DNA from 2 places in the Brevibacillus sp. FSL K6-6036 genome. Region 1 is predicted to be linked to the other one. Evidence: a T-box and tRNA genes for the amino acid it is inferred to sense, from the RefSeq annotation. Region 1 holds a T-box; the other holds one or more tRNA genes.

Region 1 (12,167 bases):
TCGCGCAAAGGCCATTTTGGAATACAGAACAAAAAAGGGAGGATTCCGCTCTCCGGATGAGCTCAAGCAAATCAGCGGGATCGGGGCGAAAATCTACGAGCGGATGAAGGATCAGATCCGCATCCAGTAAGAAGGAGCATGAACGGGCTCGTCATCTCATAGAATGGGGGGAGAATGAGTAGAGGGAGGAAATTCCTATGGAAAGGATCGGCGTTGTTGGAACGGGCAGCATGGGCAGTCTATTGATCGATGCCCTGATTGCGGCCAAAGCCTTGTCTCCCAGCCAATTTATCGCTTACAACCGGACGGTCGCCAAAGCAGAAAAAATTGCCGACCGTCACCCCGGTCTGGTCGTCGCCACGAGCAATGCCCAAGTGGCAAAGGAAGCCGCCGTGCTGCTGCTGTGCATCAAGCCGTCTGAATACAGCAAGGTCCTTGTTGAACTCCGCGATTGGTTGACTTCGGATCATCTTTTAATCACCATCACGAGCCCTGTTTCATTGGAGCATTTGGAGTCGCTCGTTCCCTGCCCGGTTGCCAGAGTGGTCCCCAGCATTACCAATGCCGCAGGCAGCGGCGTCAGTTTATGCGAATTCGGCATGCGCATTACCCCCGAGTGGCGTGACAAGATCCTTCATCTCTTTTCTAGCATCAGTCAACCGGTAGAGGTGCCAGAGCCATTTTTGCGGGTGGCCTCCGATATTACCAGCTGCGGCCCGGCTTTTGTCAGCTACATTCTTCGCCATATGATTAATGACGCTATGGAAGAGACCGGCATTTCGGAAGAAGCTGCCTCCCATTTGGCCATGCAAATGATCATTGGAATGGGGGAGTTGTTTAAAAAGGAGATGTTCTCCTTCCAGGCTCTCGAAAAGCGTGTTTGTGTACCCGGAGGGATTACAGGCGAAGGTCTTATAGCCCTTCAGAACGGCATTCCCGGCGTTTTTCGCGAGGTATTCCGACGCACCCATTCCAAATTTGCAGAAGACGTGGAAATGGTGAAAATCCAGTTGCGAACAGTACCGCCAGCCAATGGCAACGGCCTCCCTTCGTCTTGAAGCATAGAAAAAGGAACGAAGCCTTTTGAATGGCTCCGTTCCTCTTCCTTGGCACTTTCTTAACGAACGACGATATTTACCAGTTTTCCTGGTACTGCAATTACTTTGACGATTGTCTTGCCTTCGATCAGCTCTTTGATCGTCTCATTGTTTCCAGCCATTTCTTCCATTTGCTCTTTGGTCGCATCAGCTGGAATGAGCAGTTTTTCCCGGTTTTTACCGTTAATTTGCAGGACGATCTCCACTTCATCCTCTACCAGCTTGGACTCATCATATTCTGGCCATGGCTCGTAGGACAGTGTTTCCTTGTGGCCCAGTTTTTCCCACAGCTCTTCACAAATGTGAGGAGCAATCGGAGCCAACATCTTCACGAAGCCTTCCATATAGGTTTTTGGCAGAGCTTCAGCGCGGTACGCTTCATTGATGAAGACCATTAGCTGCGAAATACCGGTATTGAAACGAAGGTTCTCGTAATCCTCCGTCACTTTTTTCACAGTCTGATGATACACCCGCTCAAGCGGTTGCAGGTCAGCCTTTGGAGAGATTTTCGTGTTCAGCGCGCCATTGTCATCTACGTACAATCTCCAGACGCGGTCAAGGAAGCGGCGTGCGCCGTCGAGCCCTTTTGTCGACCAAGCGATAGAGGCGTCGAGCGGACCCATGAACATTTCGTACAGGCGCAATGTGTCGGCACCGTGGCTGTGAACGATTTCGTCCGGGTTGACGACATTGCCTTTGGATTTGCTCATCTTCTCGTTGTTTTCACCCAGAATCATGCCCTGGTTGAACAGCTTCTGGAACGGCTCCTTCGTCGGCACAACGCCGATATCGTAGAGGAATTTGTGCCAGAAACGAGCATACAGCAGATGAAGAACCGCGTGTTCCGCACCGCCGATGTAAATGTCGATCGGGAGCCATTCCTTCAGCTTTTCCGGATCGGCAAATGCCTTGTCGTTGTGTGGGTCGATAAAGCGCAGGAAGTACCAGCAGCTTCCTGCCCACTGTGGCATCGTATTGGTTTCCCGACGGGCTTTCATCCCCGTTTCCGGATCGACGATGTTCACCCACTCGCTGATGTTGGCCAGCGGCGACTCGCCTGTTCCGGAAGGCTTGATTTCCTTCGTCTTCGGCAGGACGACCGGCAGCTCTGCTTCCGGCACTACCTTCATCGTTCCGTCCTCCAGGTGGATGATCGGAATCGGCTCTCCCCAATAACGCTGGCGGCTAAACAGCCAATCGCGCAGGCGGAAGGTTACTTTTCGGTTTCCTTTGTTGTTCTCCTCCAGCCATTCAATCATTTTACTGATTGCCTGTTCCTTGTTCAATCCATCCAGGAAGCCGGAGTTGATGTGCTCCCCATCGCCCGTATACGCTTGCTTGGATACATCTCCGCCGCGGATTACTTCCTTGATCGGCAGATTGTATGCTTGCGCAAATTCATAGTCGCGCTCATCGTGAGCGGGAACAGCCATTACAGAACCGGTACCGTAACTGATCAGGACGTAGTCGGCAATCCAGATCGGCAGTTTTTCTCCATTTACCGGATTGATTGCGTACGCACCTGTAAACACGCCCGTTTTTTCCTTGGCCAGGTCTGTACGCTCCAAATCGCTTTTCCGTTTGGCTTGCTCCAGGTAGTCTTCAACTGCCTGCTTTTGTTCCGGTGTTGTAATTTTCTCCACCAGCTTGTGCTCCGGAGCAAGCACTGCGAAGGTAGCGCCGTACAAAGTGTCCGGGCGGGTCGTGAAGACAGTGAAGGTCTCGTCGTGGCCGTCAACGGAAAAGACAACCTCAGCGCCTTCAGAGCGGCCAATCCAGTTGCGCTGCATTTCTTTGATGCTTTCCGGCCAATCAAGCTCCTCCAAATCTTCCAGCAGACGATCAGCATACTTGGTGATTTTCAGTACCCACTGTTTCATCGGACGGCGTTCTACCGGATGTCCTCCGCGCTCACTTTTCCCGTCAATTACCTCTTCGTTGGCCAGAACTGTTCCCAATGCTGGGCACCAGTTCACGGCAACTTCGTCGATATACGCCAGGCCATGCTCATACAGCTTGGTAAAAATCCACTGTGTCCATTTGTAATAAGCAGGATCGGTTGTATTGATTTCACGGTCCCAATCGTAAGAAAAACCAAGAGATTTAATTTGACGGCGGAACGTATTGATGTTGCGCTCCGTAAACTCTGCCGGGTCGTTGCCCGTGTCCAGCGCATATTGCTCAGCAGGCAGCCCGAACGCATCCCATCCCATCGGGTGCAGGACATTGTAGCCTTGCATCCGTTTCATCCGGGACAAAATATCCGTCGCGGTATAGCCTTCCGGGTGTCCTACGTGAAGGCCTGCTCCGGATGGATACGGGAACATGTCGAGAGCATAAAACTTCTTCTTGCTCGGATCATCCAGCGTTTTAAAGGTTTTATTCTCTTCCCAATACGTCTGCCATTTCTTTTCGATTTCCTGATGATTGTAAGCCATGATTTGCACTCCTATCGTAGATTCATGAAAACAAACAAATGCTTCGCCCATTAAGAAGAAGAGGGCCACTTCAATAAAAAATAAAAACCTCCCGCCCCCAATCGCGAAACGAAAAGGGACGAGAGGATTATATACGCTCCCGCGGTACCACCCACATTGGTGAACAGACGGCACACCGATCATCGCTTTGCTTCACAGAAAGCAGAAGTCCTGATGCTTGCAATCATAAGCTCACCCGCTTGAAAAATCCGTATCGTGGATAGACGCTCCCCCTTACGCAACCGCTCCTACTGGACGGTCTTCAGGCAGAGTGCTTCGAGGCGAGTTCGGAAAGGGACGGGTTGACTTTCACCTGCCGTCAACTCTCTTTTGCCGTTTCACTTTCGTACTACTCCTCATCAACGCATTCCTTGTTTGTGGTTGTACTTTCGATTATAGACAATCAATGCCAATGCTGTCAATCTCGCGGACGGCAAGCCGAGAAAAACAAACGCTCACTCGTCTCTTGCGGTGGCTGGCCGCTAAAATCGGCCGTTATTTCCACATCGACAAAGCCGGTCTCCATCAGCCAGCGAGCAAGCTCATATGGCTGATACGCCCTCTGCTCATGCACTTCCTCGATACGTTCGTACAAGCCGTTTTCCTGCCGCAGAAAAAAGGTCAGTTCATGCGCTACCTCGAGCCGCAGCGGATCGCAGAAACATTGCCAAATGTACGAAACTTCCTCTTCGGCCAGAGTAAAGGTCTGGTCTCCAAAACCGTGCAGGATTTTGTATGGACTGTGCACGTCGAACAAAAAGGTCCCGCCTGGATGCAGATGCTCGAAGACGAGAGAAAATGTCCGTTTCACGTCCTCTTCTTCCGTCAAGTAGCTGAGCGAGTCGCAAAAGGACAAGACACTGTCTGTCTTGGGCAATGCCAGTTCGCGCATGTCCTGTTCGACCCATTTGACTTGGGCCTGCTCCCGCCTCATCTTGTCGTACGCTACTGCAAGCATGTCAGCAGACAGATCAACTCCTGTCACCTGATACCCTCTTTTTGCCAGGGGAATGGCGATGCTTCCGGTCCCGCAGCCGAGGTCAATGACTTGACGCGGCTTCCCTTTCCTGGTCCAGACACCCTCTGCCCAATCGAGCCACTGATCGTAAGGGGAGTCGGTCATCAGCCTGTCGTAGACAGCCGCCATTTGCCCGTACGCCATTTACCTCAGCCTTCCTCTCCAAATTGGACGATAGGGGCTTCGGCCCACAGCCGCTCGAGATTGTAAAACTCGCGGTCTTCGCGATGGAATACGTGGATGACGACATCCTCCAGGTCGACAAGCACCCAGCGTCCTTCGTCTGCTCCCTCAATGCCGCGTACCTTGTAACCGTTCTTGTGAGCCTGATCACGGATCTCGGAAACGATTGCTTGTACTTGCCGTTCATTGTTCCCGTGGCAAATCATGAAATAATCCGCAATGACGGACAGCTTGCTGATGTCCATGATGATCAGATTTTCCGCCTTCTTGTCCTCTGCCGCCTTTGCCACCAGTCTTGCCAGGGCTTCTACTGTTTTAACCATGAAACTCCTCCTTATGTATCCAGTCCGGATACGAGATCGTTATATGCCAACAGTGTCAATGGATACACCGTTTTTTTCTGCTGGATCAAATGTTGAATCGTACTGCCGAGAGCTTGCGCCAAAGCTTTATCCAGATCTTGCGACGCCAAGCTGCGAATCGTTTCAACACCGGGAAAGATTCGGTTTGGTTCTATATAGTCTGCCACACAAACGATTTTTTCTAACAGCGTCATCCCGTCCCGGCCCGTTGTATGGTAGCGAACGGCCTGGATGATGTCCGGGTCGGAGACATTCATCTCCGTCTGGATGACGATTGCTCCGGCAAATGAATGCCACAGCTCCTTGTCCCCGTTCAAAAGGTCGGCGGGGAGATCGTGACGAATGAGAACGTCACGCATCCTTTCAACCGGCCAGCATTTGCAGTAGTCGTGCAAAAAACCCGCCAGTTCGGCCTTATCGGGGTCTGCCCCATACTGAAGCGCCAGCTGTCTGGCAGTTTCGGCCACGCCCAGCGTATGCTGATACCGCTTCTCGTGCATTTGGGCGCGGACTTGGCTGAGAAGCGCTTCCCGATCATTCAACCAACTCATATAGTCCGTACTCCTTTATATAACGCTCGACAGCCGGGGGTACGAGGTAACGAATGCTCTTGCCCCGGGCTGCTTTTTCCCGGATCAGTGTCGAAGACAAATCCCACGCCGGCATCTCCACCAAGGTCACAAAATCGCGATATTCACTTTCTATCAGCTCGGCCCCTGGACGCGAAAGACCGATGAACCGCACCATTTTGACCAAGTCGTCTATCCGATACCATTGCCGTAGTGTTTTTACCATATCTCCGCCAATGATAAAAGAAAACTGGCAATCCGGATACATCTCAACGAGACTTCGCATCGTGTCGTAGGTATAGGATGGACCGCCACGTTTGAGCTCTATGTCGATTGCCCGAAAGGCAGGGTGATCCGCCACAGCAAGCTCTACCATCCGCAGCCGATCGCCGGCTGGGGTCAATCCTGCCCGTTCCTTGTGCGGCGGAATATGTGCCGGCATAAACCAGACCTCATCCAGCCCCGCTTGTTCCCTTGCTTGCTCAGCGGCCAGAAGGTGACCGGCATGGATGGGATCAAATGTGCCTCCCATGATTCCGATTTGGATTTTTGACTGTCCCATCGGTTATGGCAGTTTGATTGTTTTGTTCTCCCTGGACTCCTTGTACAGCACGACCGTATGGCCAATGAGCTGCACCAGCTCCGCTTCTGCTCCCGCCGCCAGAGCTTCGGCTACTTCATGCTTGTCGTCCAGATTGTTTTGCAGAATGGCCACCTTGATGAGTTCGCGGACCTCCAGCGCCTCTTTGATTTGATTCGTCATGTTTTCATTGACGCCGCCTTTGCCCACCTGAAAAATCGGGGTAAGGTGATGGGCTTGTGCCCGTAAAAACCGTTTTTGCTTGCCGGTCAGCATGTACATATCTCCTTTTGTGTATATCTGTTGTTCTTGAAGTGCGCTTTCTTTATTTTAACTCATTTGCAGACGCACGACTGATTCTTCCATCATTTATCTGTGCAGCGTGCTTCAGGTCGCTTTGCTTAGCTGCTGCAGGACAATTTCCCGCATCGTCTCAGTTGGAGCCGCTTCTCCTGTCCATAATTCGAAAGCGAGTGCGCCCTGATTGACAAACATGCCGATACCGGAATGAACCTGAGCGCCTCGGGAGCTCGCCGCTTTTAACAGACGCGTCTCCAGAGGGTTGTAGATCAGGTCGCTTACGATCAGTCCGGCATGGAGCCATTCCTCTTGCACCGGCATCTCATCCACTTGCGGATACATGCCGATGGACGTGGTGTTGATCAGCAGGCTCGCATCCTCAATGGCTTCCTTGCCTTCGGCCGGGTCGATGACAGCCGTAGGGACAATCGTTCCTACGTGTTCCGCCAAAAGCGTCGCCCTTTCGCGGGAACGGTTGATAATCCGGATCTCCTTCACCCCTCGCTCCGCCAGCGTAAAAGCGACTGCACGGGCAGCGCCGCCAGCTCCGAGCATGGTCACTGTCTGTTGTTCCAGCGTAATCCCTGTCGTTTCCACCAGTGAGCGTACGTACCCCAGACCATCTGTGTTGTAGCCGACCAAATAGCCATCGCGGTTTACTACTGTGTTCACGGCACCAATGCGCGCTGCAAGCGGATCGATTTCATCAAGCATGGGCATGATCGCCACCTTGTGCGGGATCGTCACATTTACACCCTTTATTCCAAGTGATCGAATCCCTGCCACCGCTTCAGACAGACGCTCGGGAGCCACATCAAAAGCCATGTATACATAGTCCAATCCCGCTTCTGCAAAAGCGGCGTTGTGCATGAGCGGCGATTGCGAATGCGAGACCGGATGACCGAACAAACCAACCAGATGTGTTTTGCTTGTTATCATGAAGCCGTTCCTTCCCCTCTGCTCTCTCTATCTAGCTTATGGCAAGACAGCCAAAACGCGTCAGATCAACGCTTTTCGCATGCCTACACTGACGCCCTTCGGAGCGTGTACGACGACGGATGCCTCTTCTTTACCCTGAAGGCTCACCCAGCCCAAACCCGAAATGACCAGGTCCGTTGTGCCCGTTGGACGAATTTTAAACGAATGTTTGACAAAAGCGGGCAGCTGTTCTGCGGCTTCACGGCCTGTCGGCGGAGCGAGCATTTCCCCGTGGTGCTTCTGAAACACTTCATCGGCATTCTCCAGCTTCGTGCGGTGGATGTATATATCGTTCGTTACATACACAACAAACGGCTGTCGCGTGCCGCGTACAAAATCAATCCGGGCCAAACCGCCGAGGAAGAGGGACTGGCCATCGTTTAATTGATACACTTTTGGATTGATTCGAGAGGTCGGCGTAATTTTCCGCAAGTCTTGCGGTGTCACCATATGGCCGATCTGATCCCGGTTGATAATTCCTGGCGTATCGAAAATAGAACGGCCGTCCTCCAATGGAATCTCAATCTTGTCCAGTGTCGTCCCCGGAAACGGTGATGTCGTAATTTCCAGATCAGCCGATCCGTAATCGTGCAGAATGCGGTTGATCAACGTGGATTTGCCGACATTCGTCACACCGACGATGTAGACGTCCCGTCCCTTGCGCAGTTCCCCGATACGTCCCAAAAGCTCATCGATGTGCAATCCTTTTTGGGCACTTACCAATACGACATCGGCCGGCCTGAGTCCGCGTTCCTTGGCTTCGTGCTGCATCCAGTTGCGGACGCGATTCAAATTGATATTTTGGGGCAAAAGATCCACTTTGTTGCCCACCAGCAATATCGGGTTGTTCCCGACAAAACGAGGCAATCCCCGCAGCCAGGAGCCATGGAAATCAAAAATGTCGACAACCATGACGACGAGACTTTGCGTCGATCCGATCCCATCCAGGATTCGGAGAAAATCGTCATCTCCCATTCCTACAGGAGCTACTTCATTATAATGTTTAATCCGGAAACAGCGTTGGCAAATCACTGTCTCGCGCTTGAGCGCGGAAGCAGGAGCGTATCCCGGCCGCTTTTGATCCTCTGTCTGGATCGCGATGCCGCATCCTGCACATGTCCCCAAGCTTTGCTCCATCATGCTTTTGTCTTCCACGAAATCATTCCCTTTCTACGCATCCAATAAAGAGCCATACGCTCCATCCTGCGGTTGAACCGCGTCCAAAAACCATCCGTCTGGGCTACCGGAACGACGAGGATCGTATGAAATCCAAGCCGGTTGCCGCCCAGCACATCGGTAAACAACTGATCACCGATGACGACCGTCTCCTGAATCTTTACGTTCATCTCGGCAATCGCTTGCATAAATGCCCGGTTGGTCGGTTTGCGGGCCGCAGAGATAAATCGCACACCCAGAGGCGTGCAAAACTTGTCTACCCTCTCGCGGTTATTATTGGATACAACGGTTACCTGAATCCCTTCATCGCGCAAACGCTTCAACCATTGTTCCACTTCCGGCGTTGCATACGGCCTGTCCCACTCCACCAGAGTGTTGTCCAGATCCGTAATGACAGCCTTGATTTTCTTCTCCCGCAGTTGATCTATATCAATATGGTGGATCGACTCCACGTACTGATCTGGCATCAGCTTTTCAAGAAACACGGGGCACCTCCAAGCAGTGTGTACGAGAACCGCGATTTCGGCACCTACTATACCATAATCAGCCACTCCCTTGCAAAAGAAAAAGAAGAGGCCCGCGGCCCCTTCTCGTTTTGCTGCTGCGAATTGGTCAAACCCGGTTGTTGCGCCGTTTTTTTGCAAGAATGGTGACATCGGCCTGATTCGCCGCCAAAGCATTTCCCGTACGTGATTTTGCTGTTGCCGCCTGCGTGATTTTGACAACAATGACGGTATTCTTGCCCACTTTGTACGAGTACGTCCTGACATTGTTCCGTTGCATAGGTAAGCACCTCCTTCAGGAATAGATGTACCGGTACGAATCTACTTCCTACTCCTTACAGAGGGCCATTCGCCGCTCCCTTGACCTTGATGTGGAAAATGCTTGCATCCGCCTGGTTTATCGCTGCTGCATTTCCGAATTGGGATTTGGCTTTTGCAGCTTGCGCGATGAAAACCTTGCTTTTCCCTTTTTTCGGCCACTTTCCGAAGTTATATGCCGCTTTTGCCATGTCTCGTACCCCCTTTCAATCAAAGGATGGTACATACTATGGCGAACCTGTCTGACCCGAAGCCACGTTTCTCCCCTATCATTCGCGTATTTTGCTAGAAACTCAGGCTCTCGTTTCTCTTTGTATCAACCGCTGTACCTGCTCTTTCGGCTCCCAGCATTGAAATTGATAGGTAGGTTTGGTCTCGTAGGTGAGTCGAGAGCATCGATAGACAATGCCGCCTGCTTCCTTTTCCACGCGAAAGTGAACGCAGGTGGCGCAGCAATGAAACCGGTTTACGCCTGTCATTTTGTATTCTCCTCTCGACTGAACCTCACCATTGCATATTCCATGAAAACAGGCTGAGTTGCTCGTACCTTTCTTCATCGGGCGATGCAAAATTGGAAAAACCGACGCCGACCAGCCGGACACCCGGGCTATAATCAAAGGCATCCAGGAGTTCTTCCAACAGATCTCTCCATGCTGCACCGTACTCTTTTTTCCGCTGCTTGCTTCTGATCGTAAAATCAGCAAACTTGATTTTCAGCGTGATCGTCCGGGGGATGACACCCTCATCTTGTATATCCTGCTCAACCTCCTGCAAAAGCGAGAAGGCTACCGAGGCGATCTCGTCACGCTGGTACAAATCATAGGCGAGTGTCGTCTCCCTGCTTAAAGACTTGGGCGAGCGCTCTGTTACGATTTCCCTGTCGTCCTCTCCGCGTGCTCGAAAATACAAAGCATGACCAAGTTTCCCCAGCATATTCACAGCTTCCTCCAAGGAAAGCCGCCAAAAATCCTCAACCGTGCGAATTTCTTTTTTCGCAAGAAGCTCCTGCGTTTTTTTACCGACACCGTGCAGTGTTCCGATCGGCAAATTCCGGAGAACATCAAGCGATTGCTCGGGACGAATCACCACGAATGCATCCGGCTTCTTCAGATCACTGGCAATTTTGGCGAGTGACATATTATAGGAAAGACCGACACTGCAAGTAAGACCGGTTTCCCGGCGAATCCGCCGTTTGATCTCCTTGGCGATCGGAACGGCATTTTCATATCCGGATACGTCGAGATACGCTTCGTCGAGCCCAACTGTCTGATAGCGGTCCGTAAAGGAGGAAAAGATGGCACGAATCTCTGCCGACTTCTCCACGTACCGCTCGTAGCGGACAGGCAGAAAAATCCCCTGAGGACATTTTTTCCGCGCCAATGCGACCGGCATCGCCGAACGAACACCATATTTTCTGGCTTCATAGCTGCACGTCGAGACAACTCCCCGATTGCTCATGCCGCCTACAATAACCGGCAGGCCGCGATATTCGGGCCTGTCGAGCTGTTCTACACTGGCAAAAAACGCATCGATATCGACATGTAAAATTTTTTTCATCGATATGACCACCAAACATACATTCTCATCCCTATTATCGCCGCTTCTTTGACCGGTTGCAAGCATGCGTTCCTTCCTGCCTGCCTCGCTCCTTTATTGCCAGCGTCTCGGCGTTCCCTCTATCCTCGTTACTATTCAAGGTGCCCATAGTCACTGTGGTCGATTACGAGATATGGTTCATAACCTGGAGCAGTTCCGTTACTGCAGGATTTCCTTTTCTCGCATAGGCAATCATTCCGTGCTTATCAATGATGTATACAATCCGTTGTTGGAATAAAAATCCGAGAACCTTTCCTACCCCGTATGCTTTTCGTATGGCATGGTCCCCGTCGGCAATCAAGGGAAAATCGTATCCGAACTTGCCTGAAAAAGCCCGGTGGCTCGTCAGGTCGGCCGGATTGATTCCGATAACAACCGCATCAGCCGCTTCCAGATCACTGTACCGATCGCGGATCGCGCATAGCTGCTTTGTGCAGACAGGCGTGTCATCTCCCGGATAAAAAATGAGGACTATTTTTTTCTTTCCGATAAACGTTTGAAGGTCGATCCGCCCCTTTGTGCTCTCGGCAGCAAACAAAGGCGCTTTCGTTCCGACTGTCAGCATCGCGACACCCCCACTCCAGTATACCAGAATCGAGTAGGAGGGGGCGACTAACCCCCGTCCTCTCACACCACCGTACGTACCGTTCGGTATACGGCGGTTCACCAAGCTTGACGAATTTGAGAATATCGTTGCACTAAGCTTTTCAGCCCTTGTTGTTGCCAGTAGGCAATGCCGAGGGCTTTGTGTATATGCGGAGATTTTGTGGTACGCCATGCACCCTTGCGGGTATTTGCAATTTCAATGGCTTTTACGTGAGATATGCCAAGAGAGCGAAGTTCTCGATATCTGGTTCTCACGCGTTTCCACTGCATCCACAAACAAAGACGGAGCCTGCGCCTTGTCCATTCCTCAATGGATTGTAGAATGCCCTTCGCGTCTGCAAGGGCGAAATATCCAATCCAGCCCATGAGGTACTGATTTATTCTTTCAATCCGCTTCTCCATCG
Region 2 (6,598 bases), 570 kb from region 1:
CGGACGTCGTCGCCATTGGCATGAACGATCAGATCGTCGCCGAGATAAATGGCTACGTGGGATACGCGGCCTCTTCCCATGGTGTCGTAGAAGACGAGGTCACCAGGTAGAGCATCATCCAGTGAGACTGCCTGTCCGCCTTGAAATTGTTCTTCGGAGGTGCGAGGCAGGGTGATTCCCAGCTCTTTGAATACATAGGAAGTAAATCCGCTGCAGTCAAATCCGCTCGTCGTCGTTCCGCCCAATACGTAAGGGGTGTTCAACAGCGGTTCGAATGCTCGATACAACTCTTTGGTTGAGAATGAGCTTTTCTTGCGCTTTTTCGATTCTTCTTTAGAAGAGGATTCGGAAGAGGAGGACACCTCATCCAAATAATCGGTCGCAACAAATGATTCGTCTTGACCAAACGAAATCTTGGTCCATTCCGCTCCAGGGTCCAGGACATCTACGACCGCGCCCATTGGAAGCTTTCCGATCACTTCTGAATCGAGTGTAGGGGACTTGCGGACATTTACGATGTCACCGGTAATCCGTGCTTTTATCCCGGCCCCAATGCTAGATGACTTCCCTTGGGAAACGATATCGGCAGGAGCTTCGTTTACCGCCGACTCAGCAGCCGCATAAACAGGGGGAGTCGCTGTACCCGGCAAGGAAAGGCTTTGACCGATCGACAGCCGATCAGATGACAACTGATTTACTTGCATCAACTCTTGAACCGTTGTCTGATTCTCCCTGGCGATTTTCATCAGTGTGTCGCCCGCTTGAACCACATACACAGGGGAAGAAGCGTGGGCAGTCACTGGCATGAATGCGCAAACGGAGAGGATGGCGAGTATTCGTGTCGTTTTTTTCATAGAAGATCGTCTCCATTTTCTACATGATTCCGCATTGTGCTACATTAAATTGTAGCGAAAAATGGCTGGTAAATCTATGAAAACTTTTTTTGAAAAATCATAGAAATAGTTCTTGTTTTCTTTTTGAGGACATGCTATATTACAAGAGTCGCCGCTAGAAAGCGCGGTGCCATCGGAAAATGGAGCTGTGGTGAAGTTGGAGTTCACGCCGGTCTGTCACACCGGAGGTCGCGGGTTCGAGTCCCGTCAGCTCCGCCATTTTTACGAAGAAGCAACGAGTCTCTCGCCCGTAAACGGGTTCACCCTTTCAGCATGGACGTGCCGGTGTAGCTCAATTGGTAGAGCACCTGACTTGTAATCAGGGGGTTGTGGGTTCAAGTCCTATCGCCGGCACCACTTTACAACTTAATAGCTTGCGGTCGTGGCGGAATTGGCAGACGCGCTAGATTCAGGTTCTAGTGGTGGCAACACCGTGGAGGTTCAAGTCCTCTCGACCGCATCAACCAAGTAATGAAGAGCTCTTGAATTTGTCCTATGGACGATTCAGGAGCTTTTTGCATATGCGGGACTGATACGGGAACCCGTTTTGCCCTGCTCCTCGCAGAGACTACTAGCAGAGTACGGACCAAGTATGTTATTGCAAATTGGAGTCGAACTGTATATTATGGATATTGCGGGTCTGTAATAGTTATTATATGAAGTAGGGAGGAGGGGAAACATGCAGTTGCAAATAAGCATTGCAATCTCGATGCAGACAAGAAGCGATAAGCTTTTTGCATCTTAATTACGGATATTACAAATCCATAAAGGAGTGTTAATGGTGGGAAAACAACTGCTTGATGTAGCGATTATTGGCGGAGGTCCGGCTGGGTTGAATGCTGCCCTCATGCTTGGGAGAGCGAGAAAAAATGTGGCGGTGATCGATGAAGGCCATCCCCGCAATGCGGTGACTCGCGAGACCCACGGGTTTCTTACCCGTGACGGAATAAGTCCAGGTGAATTTCGGCGAATTGCGAAGGAGGAGATAAGCGCCTATCCGTCCGTGTCTTTCGTGGCGGATACGGCCGTTTCGATCACGGGATCAGATGGACATTTTCAAATTATGACAGAGCAAGGTAAGACTTTTGAAAGCAGAAAGGTGCTGTTTGCCATAGGAATGAAGGATCGGCCGCTGGACATTCCTGGACTAGCGGAAGTTTACGGAAAAAGCGCCTTCGTTTGCCCGTATTGCGATGGCTGGGAATTAAGCGACCAGCCGCTAGTCATCATTAACAAGGGGGCAGAGCTTATGCACTTCGCTCCATTGATTTCCGGATGGACGAATCGTTTTGCCATCTGCACGAACGGCCCCGATGAGCTGACGGATGCACAGCGCGAAGAGCTAAAGCGACATCAAGTCCCCCTATTTGACTCGCCGATTCAATCCATTGACTCCAGCGAAGGAATCGTCCGTCAAGTGGTTCTCGAAGACGGGACAACCATTCCGTGCAGGGGGATCTTTTTTAAACCGGTGCTGGTCGCGGGATCGGAGCTGCCGCGAACGATCGGATGCCGCATCACGGAAGCGGGAACGGTCGTTGTCGACGAGTTCGGGAAAACGAATGTCCCGGGCGTCTATAGCGCCGGAGATGCGGCATCGCGGCTCTATCAGGCGATTGCTGCAGCTTCTATGGGCGCATTTGTCGCTGCGGCCATCAATAATGAATTGAATATGGAGGCTTGGAGGAGAAACGGCTGAAGTTTCTTGCGGCAGATTTCGTCAGGTATTCAGGTACGAGGGGAGTTTCCAAAGAAAAAGTTGACGGTAGATATTTTACCTGCGTTAAATGGTCCTTATTTTGCCGGGCTTTTAGATGAGTTTCTGTCTTGGCGATTCGTTTTTTGGCTGGTGCTTTCTTTCATTGGCTTGTCTGAAGTGCTGACGATTCCCGCATTTCGCAAATTTTCGGTGAGAGAAGAAAGCGGCCTCCAACAACGGCCGCAAAGAAGGATATGTGGTGCTCCTGGCCGATGGAACGTGTTTGCTGTTGACTGGACGCGGTTTTATAACCGATTGGAGAGGGATGGCGCTTGCAGCAAGTGGGAGTGCTGATCATGATACAGCCCTTGCGAAAGCTGCTCCCCGAGGGTACTTTCCGTGCAAGGAGAGGCATGCCCGCGACCATTGGCTCAAGTGGGTTGTTTGTCGCTTGCTATCATGCCACTGAAAGTAACGTTGCATTGGGTTTGTTGACAGGAATATTGCTGGCATTGTCTTTGCAATTGCTTTTTGTTCTCTTGTGCTTTGCGATTTCCTTTCACATCAAACAAAGGTGTAGACTAACGAGCCGGAGTCCTCCATATGATTTGGATGGAACAGTCCCCCTGCAAAGCGGCAACGGGGTGCCTTTCCCATTTTCCCAAAGTCCGCTTTACATCTCCATCGTCTGCGAATATAATAATTCTTGTCGCTTGCGGTCGTGGCGGAATTGGCAGACGCGCTAGATTCAGGTTCTAGTGGTGGCAACACCGTGGAGGTTCAAGTCCTCTCGACCGCACCATATGTAAACATAAGGCCCTTCAGATTCTTCTGAAAGGTCTTTTTTTGTCTGAATATATTGCTGAGAGGGAAAGGGAAATATACGATAAAATAACAATTGTAGATATCGTAACCGGAGGCTTAAAATAAACCATTTGTCATTGATTATCGATAAGCTGTAGATCTATTGCACAAGACTCAGCTTGGTGGACCCATCCACTGGAAACAACAAATGAATAGAGGGCTACTATGGACGAGATAAAAATAATCCTAAGAGAGCAGTATGGTATCGATTGCAAAAATGTTTCGCCGCAGCAGGGGGGATGGTCTGCGCTGGCCTACAAAGTGTTTGATGATCGGTGTACTTATTTCCTGAAGGTTTATGAAAAAAACAGAGCATCTACCTCCAAGTGGACTACTCTCGTTGATACGTACATGCCTGTCACCGTTTGGCTCCAGCAAAATAGCGGCTTGAAGGGGAAAATTCCTGTGCCGCTATTCACAACAAATGGCGATTATAAATACGAAAGTAAAGATGCCATCTATCTTCTTTTTCAATATATTGACGGAGAAACGATTGGCAATCGTGAGTTAAGCAGGGAGCAGGTTTGTCAGCTCGCGGAAATCGTTGCGGAGCTCCATTTGTATGGGGAAGAAATCCCTGTTCAAACAGAAGGACTCCGGGAAGTTTTTGAGGTTCCGTTTTTGCAGGAGCTGAGGAACGCATTGGATCACGATTGGAACAAGCTGTCAACGGATGTTGTGAAAATGATCGAACCAAAGATGGAACGTATCAAGAGCCTGTCCGATAGCATTCGCAGGCTGTCTGCAAGGTTGAAAAACAGTCATCCCAAACTGGCTCTATGCCATACCGATATCCACAATTGGAATTTGATGCTGGCCGAAGAGAAGCTGATTCTGATTGACTGGGAAGGACTTACAGTGGCTCCCGTAGAAGCCGATCTGATGTTCCTGGTTGATCATCCGCATTTCGACACATTTTTAAGCGTCTATCGGAAACGCCATAAAGACTATTCCTTTAACCCCGATGCCCTCCAGTTTTATCAGGAGAAACGGAAATTGGAAGACATGTGGGAATTTGTTCAGCAGCTTTTATTCGATGAGCAGGATGCCGGGGAGAGAGCCGCAACGATCAGCTTGTTGGCGAAAGAGTTAAAAACGCTCGTTTAGATCATATAAGTGCTGCGATAGCCGTTTCGGTGGTAGAAGGAGCAGGAAGGAACTGTGAGGGACTTTGGCAATTTGAGTGCTTTTGTGTTGAGACTGGCCGTTTCCATGGGCTTAAAGCATGCCTATAAACCTGTTTTAAGACTGAAGCACACGATATAGCGCACTGGAATAACGGAAACAGAGCGGCTGCAGCAGGGTGAAAGCAGCCGCTCTGTTCTTTTGTTAGCGTGAAAGGACATGCACGGGGCAAAAAAATCAAGAGTCTGCCATGACCGGAAGCTCGATCTCGGCTCGCAGCCCTTTCCCCGTATCGCTCGTCAGGATCAGCCTTCCCTGATGGGCTTTGGCAATCCGCGCGACCATCGGGAGGCCGAGTCCGTGGCCGTTCTGTACAGGGCTCTTTCTCTTGGTCGAGTACGGCAGCTCCAGCAAATCGGCAAGCTCGCTTTGCGGTATTCCTTTTCCGTTATCCGTGACGGTGAAGCGGCACGTTTTTTTGTCGGGGGAACGCATGATTTGCAAAAGAATCTGGCAGCCCTCTCGATTGTGAAGCATGCTATTTTGCAGAAGGTTGGCAATCGCCCGCTGCAGCAGTCTTTCATCACCATTGACCTTGATGTTCTCATCCTCGACAGCCAGTTGCAGGGAGAATCTCTCACCGACATCATGGTTGTTGAGAAAGTCTGATACGGCCTGCCGGGCAAGCACCGGCAGCCTTACAGCCTTCCAGCTTACCGGCTGCATCTCGTACTCAAGCATGGAGACCAAATGGAGATCGCTGACAAGGGAACGAAGCTTTTCCCCCTGCCGCCGGATAATCGCGGCTTTTTTCCGTTGTTCATCCGGCAAGGTCTCGCTTTCCTCCAGTTGACTGGCATACCCAAGCACCATGGAAAGCGGTGTCCGGATGTCATGAGAGATACCGGCAATCCAGTTGAATCGCGCCTCATCTCTTGCTTTCAGCTTTGCGTTCTTTTCTTGCAGCAGCGCCGAAGTGTGATTGATGCTCTTTGCCAGGCTGCGCAGCAATCCCTTCGGCTCGACATGGGCAGGCTGCTCGTGGGCGAGACCGTGAATGCCGTCGATCAGCGGGGTTATGGATTTAATCAGGAGGGTGCCGATGACAAGCGACAGCAGCAGGGCGAGGGCAATGTTCCCGAAGATCATGCCGACCAGCCGGAGGGGAACGCTGCTGATCCAGTCAAGCGGAAAACTGAATTGGTATTTTGCCACGCTGTCCTTTGGATACCCGACAACGACAAGGCCATCGGGATGCTCCCAGATGAAAACGGGATAATCCATAACGTAATGCCGGGAGAGCTTTGCCACATCCGTTAGCGAATAGGCACGGGGCAATTCATCCGGCAGCTTAAAGCCCCATGCCACCTGTCCCTGCTTGTCGATGAGCATGGCCCAAGCATTGTGCTGCACAAGCAATTTTTCCGCCCTTTCAGCGAGCGCATAGCTGCCGCTGCTTCCATGAAGTCCCTCTGAAGCCCCGCGTACGACATCCTCAGGCGTTTTTCCAACGTTCATTCCATTAAAAAACCATGTCCCGAGCACTACGTAATTCAGGATGAGCAGAAACACCGAAATAAGGATGGTTGAGATTACGAAACGCCGCAAAATATGAATGGCCCCGTTCATGCCCGATCCTCGCTTGCCATCAGCTTGTAGCCCAGCCCTCTTACAGTCAGCAGGTGTTCAGGGGAGGAGGGATCCGACTCGATTTTTTCCCGGATGCGCCGGATGTGAACCATGAGGGTATTTTCGTATCCAAAGCTGTCGTCACCCCATACCGCGTTGCACAAAGCGTCGCTTGTGACGATGCGCCCGCGGTTTTCATACAGCTTTTTCAGCAGGGCATGCTCCTTGGCGGTCAACGGCTGTTCTCCGCTCGCGCTGCGTACCACGCCCCCTTCCAAATCGACAGTAAAGCTCCCCAGCGCAAAAACAGGCAGCCGCTCCTGCTTTGGCGGAGCGTACACGCGCCGCAATATGGCTCCCAGGCGCAGCATAAGCTCGCGAGGCAAAA

Evidence for each region. The T-box of region 1 lies ahead of leuS (leucine--tRNA ligase). A T-box ahead of a tRNA ligase gene usually reads a tRNA of that ligase, here a tRNA-Leu.
Region 2: it encodes a tRNA-Leu, which carries the amino acid that the T-box ahead of leuS (leucine--tRNA ligase) is inferred to sense. The anticodon was not compared.

The regions. Positions count from the first base shown of each region.
Region 1 is NZ_CP150173.1:1,839,354-1,851,520, reverse strand. Features, by position in the region: gene NST37_RS09240 (helix-hairpin-helix domain-containing protein) at 1-130, shown strand, start outside; gene comER (late competence protein ComER) at 198-1,058, shown strand; gene leuS (leucine--tRNA ligase) at 1,118-3,535, opposite strand; T-box leader at 3,647-3,946, opposite strand; gene NST37_RS09225 (class I SAM-dependent methyltransferase) at 3,993-4,736, opposite strand; gene rsfS (ribosome silencing factor) at 4,742-5,098, opposite strand; gene yqeK (bis(5'-nucleosyl)-tetraphosphatase (symmetrical) YqeK) at 5,110-5,688, opposite strand; gene NST37_RS09210 (nicotinate-nucleotide adenylyltransferase) at 5,672-6,268, opposite strand; gene yhbY (ribosome assembly RNA-binding protein YhbY) at 6,272-6,562, opposite strand; gene NST37_RS09200 (shikimate dehydrogenase) at 6,674-7,525, opposite strand; gene yqeH (ribosome biogenesis GTPase YqeH) at 7,586-8,704, opposite strand; gene NST37_RS09190 (YqeG family HAD IIIA-type phosphatase) at 8,701-9,225, opposite strand; gene NST37_RS09185 (hypothetical protein) at 9,353-9,523, opposite strand; gene NST37_RS09180 (hypothetical protein) at 9,579-9,752, opposite strand; gene NST37_RS09175 (hypothetical protein) at 9,855-10,040, opposite strand; gene NST37_RS09170 (DNA polymerase IV) at 10,066-11,118, opposite strand; gene NST37_RS09165 (peroxiredoxin) at 11,282-11,722, opposite strand; gene ltrA (group II intron reverse transcriptase/maturase) at 11,821-12,167, opposite strand, start outside.
Region 2 is NZ_CP150173.1:2,409,510-2,416,107, forward strand. Features, by position in the region: gene NST37_RS12060 (C40 family peptidase) at 1-854, opposite strand, end outside; tRNA gene NST37_RS12065 (tRNA-Asp) at 1,036-1,112, shown strand; tRNA gene NST37_RS12070 (tRNA-Thr) at 1,175-1,250, shown strand; tRNA gene NST37_RS12075 (tRNA-Leu) at 1,270-1,353, shown strand; gene NST37_RS12080 (NAD(P)/FAD-dependent oxidoreductase) at 1,675-2,592, shown strand; tRNA gene NST37_RS12085 (tRNA-Leu) at 3,308-3,394, shown strand; gene NST37_RS12090 (aminoglycoside phosphotransferase family protein) at 3,622-4,563, shown strand; gene NST37_RS12095 (HAMP domain-containing sensor histidine kinase) at 4,819-6,210, opposite strand; gene NST37_RS12100 (response regulator transcription factor) at 6,207-6,598, opposite strand, start outside.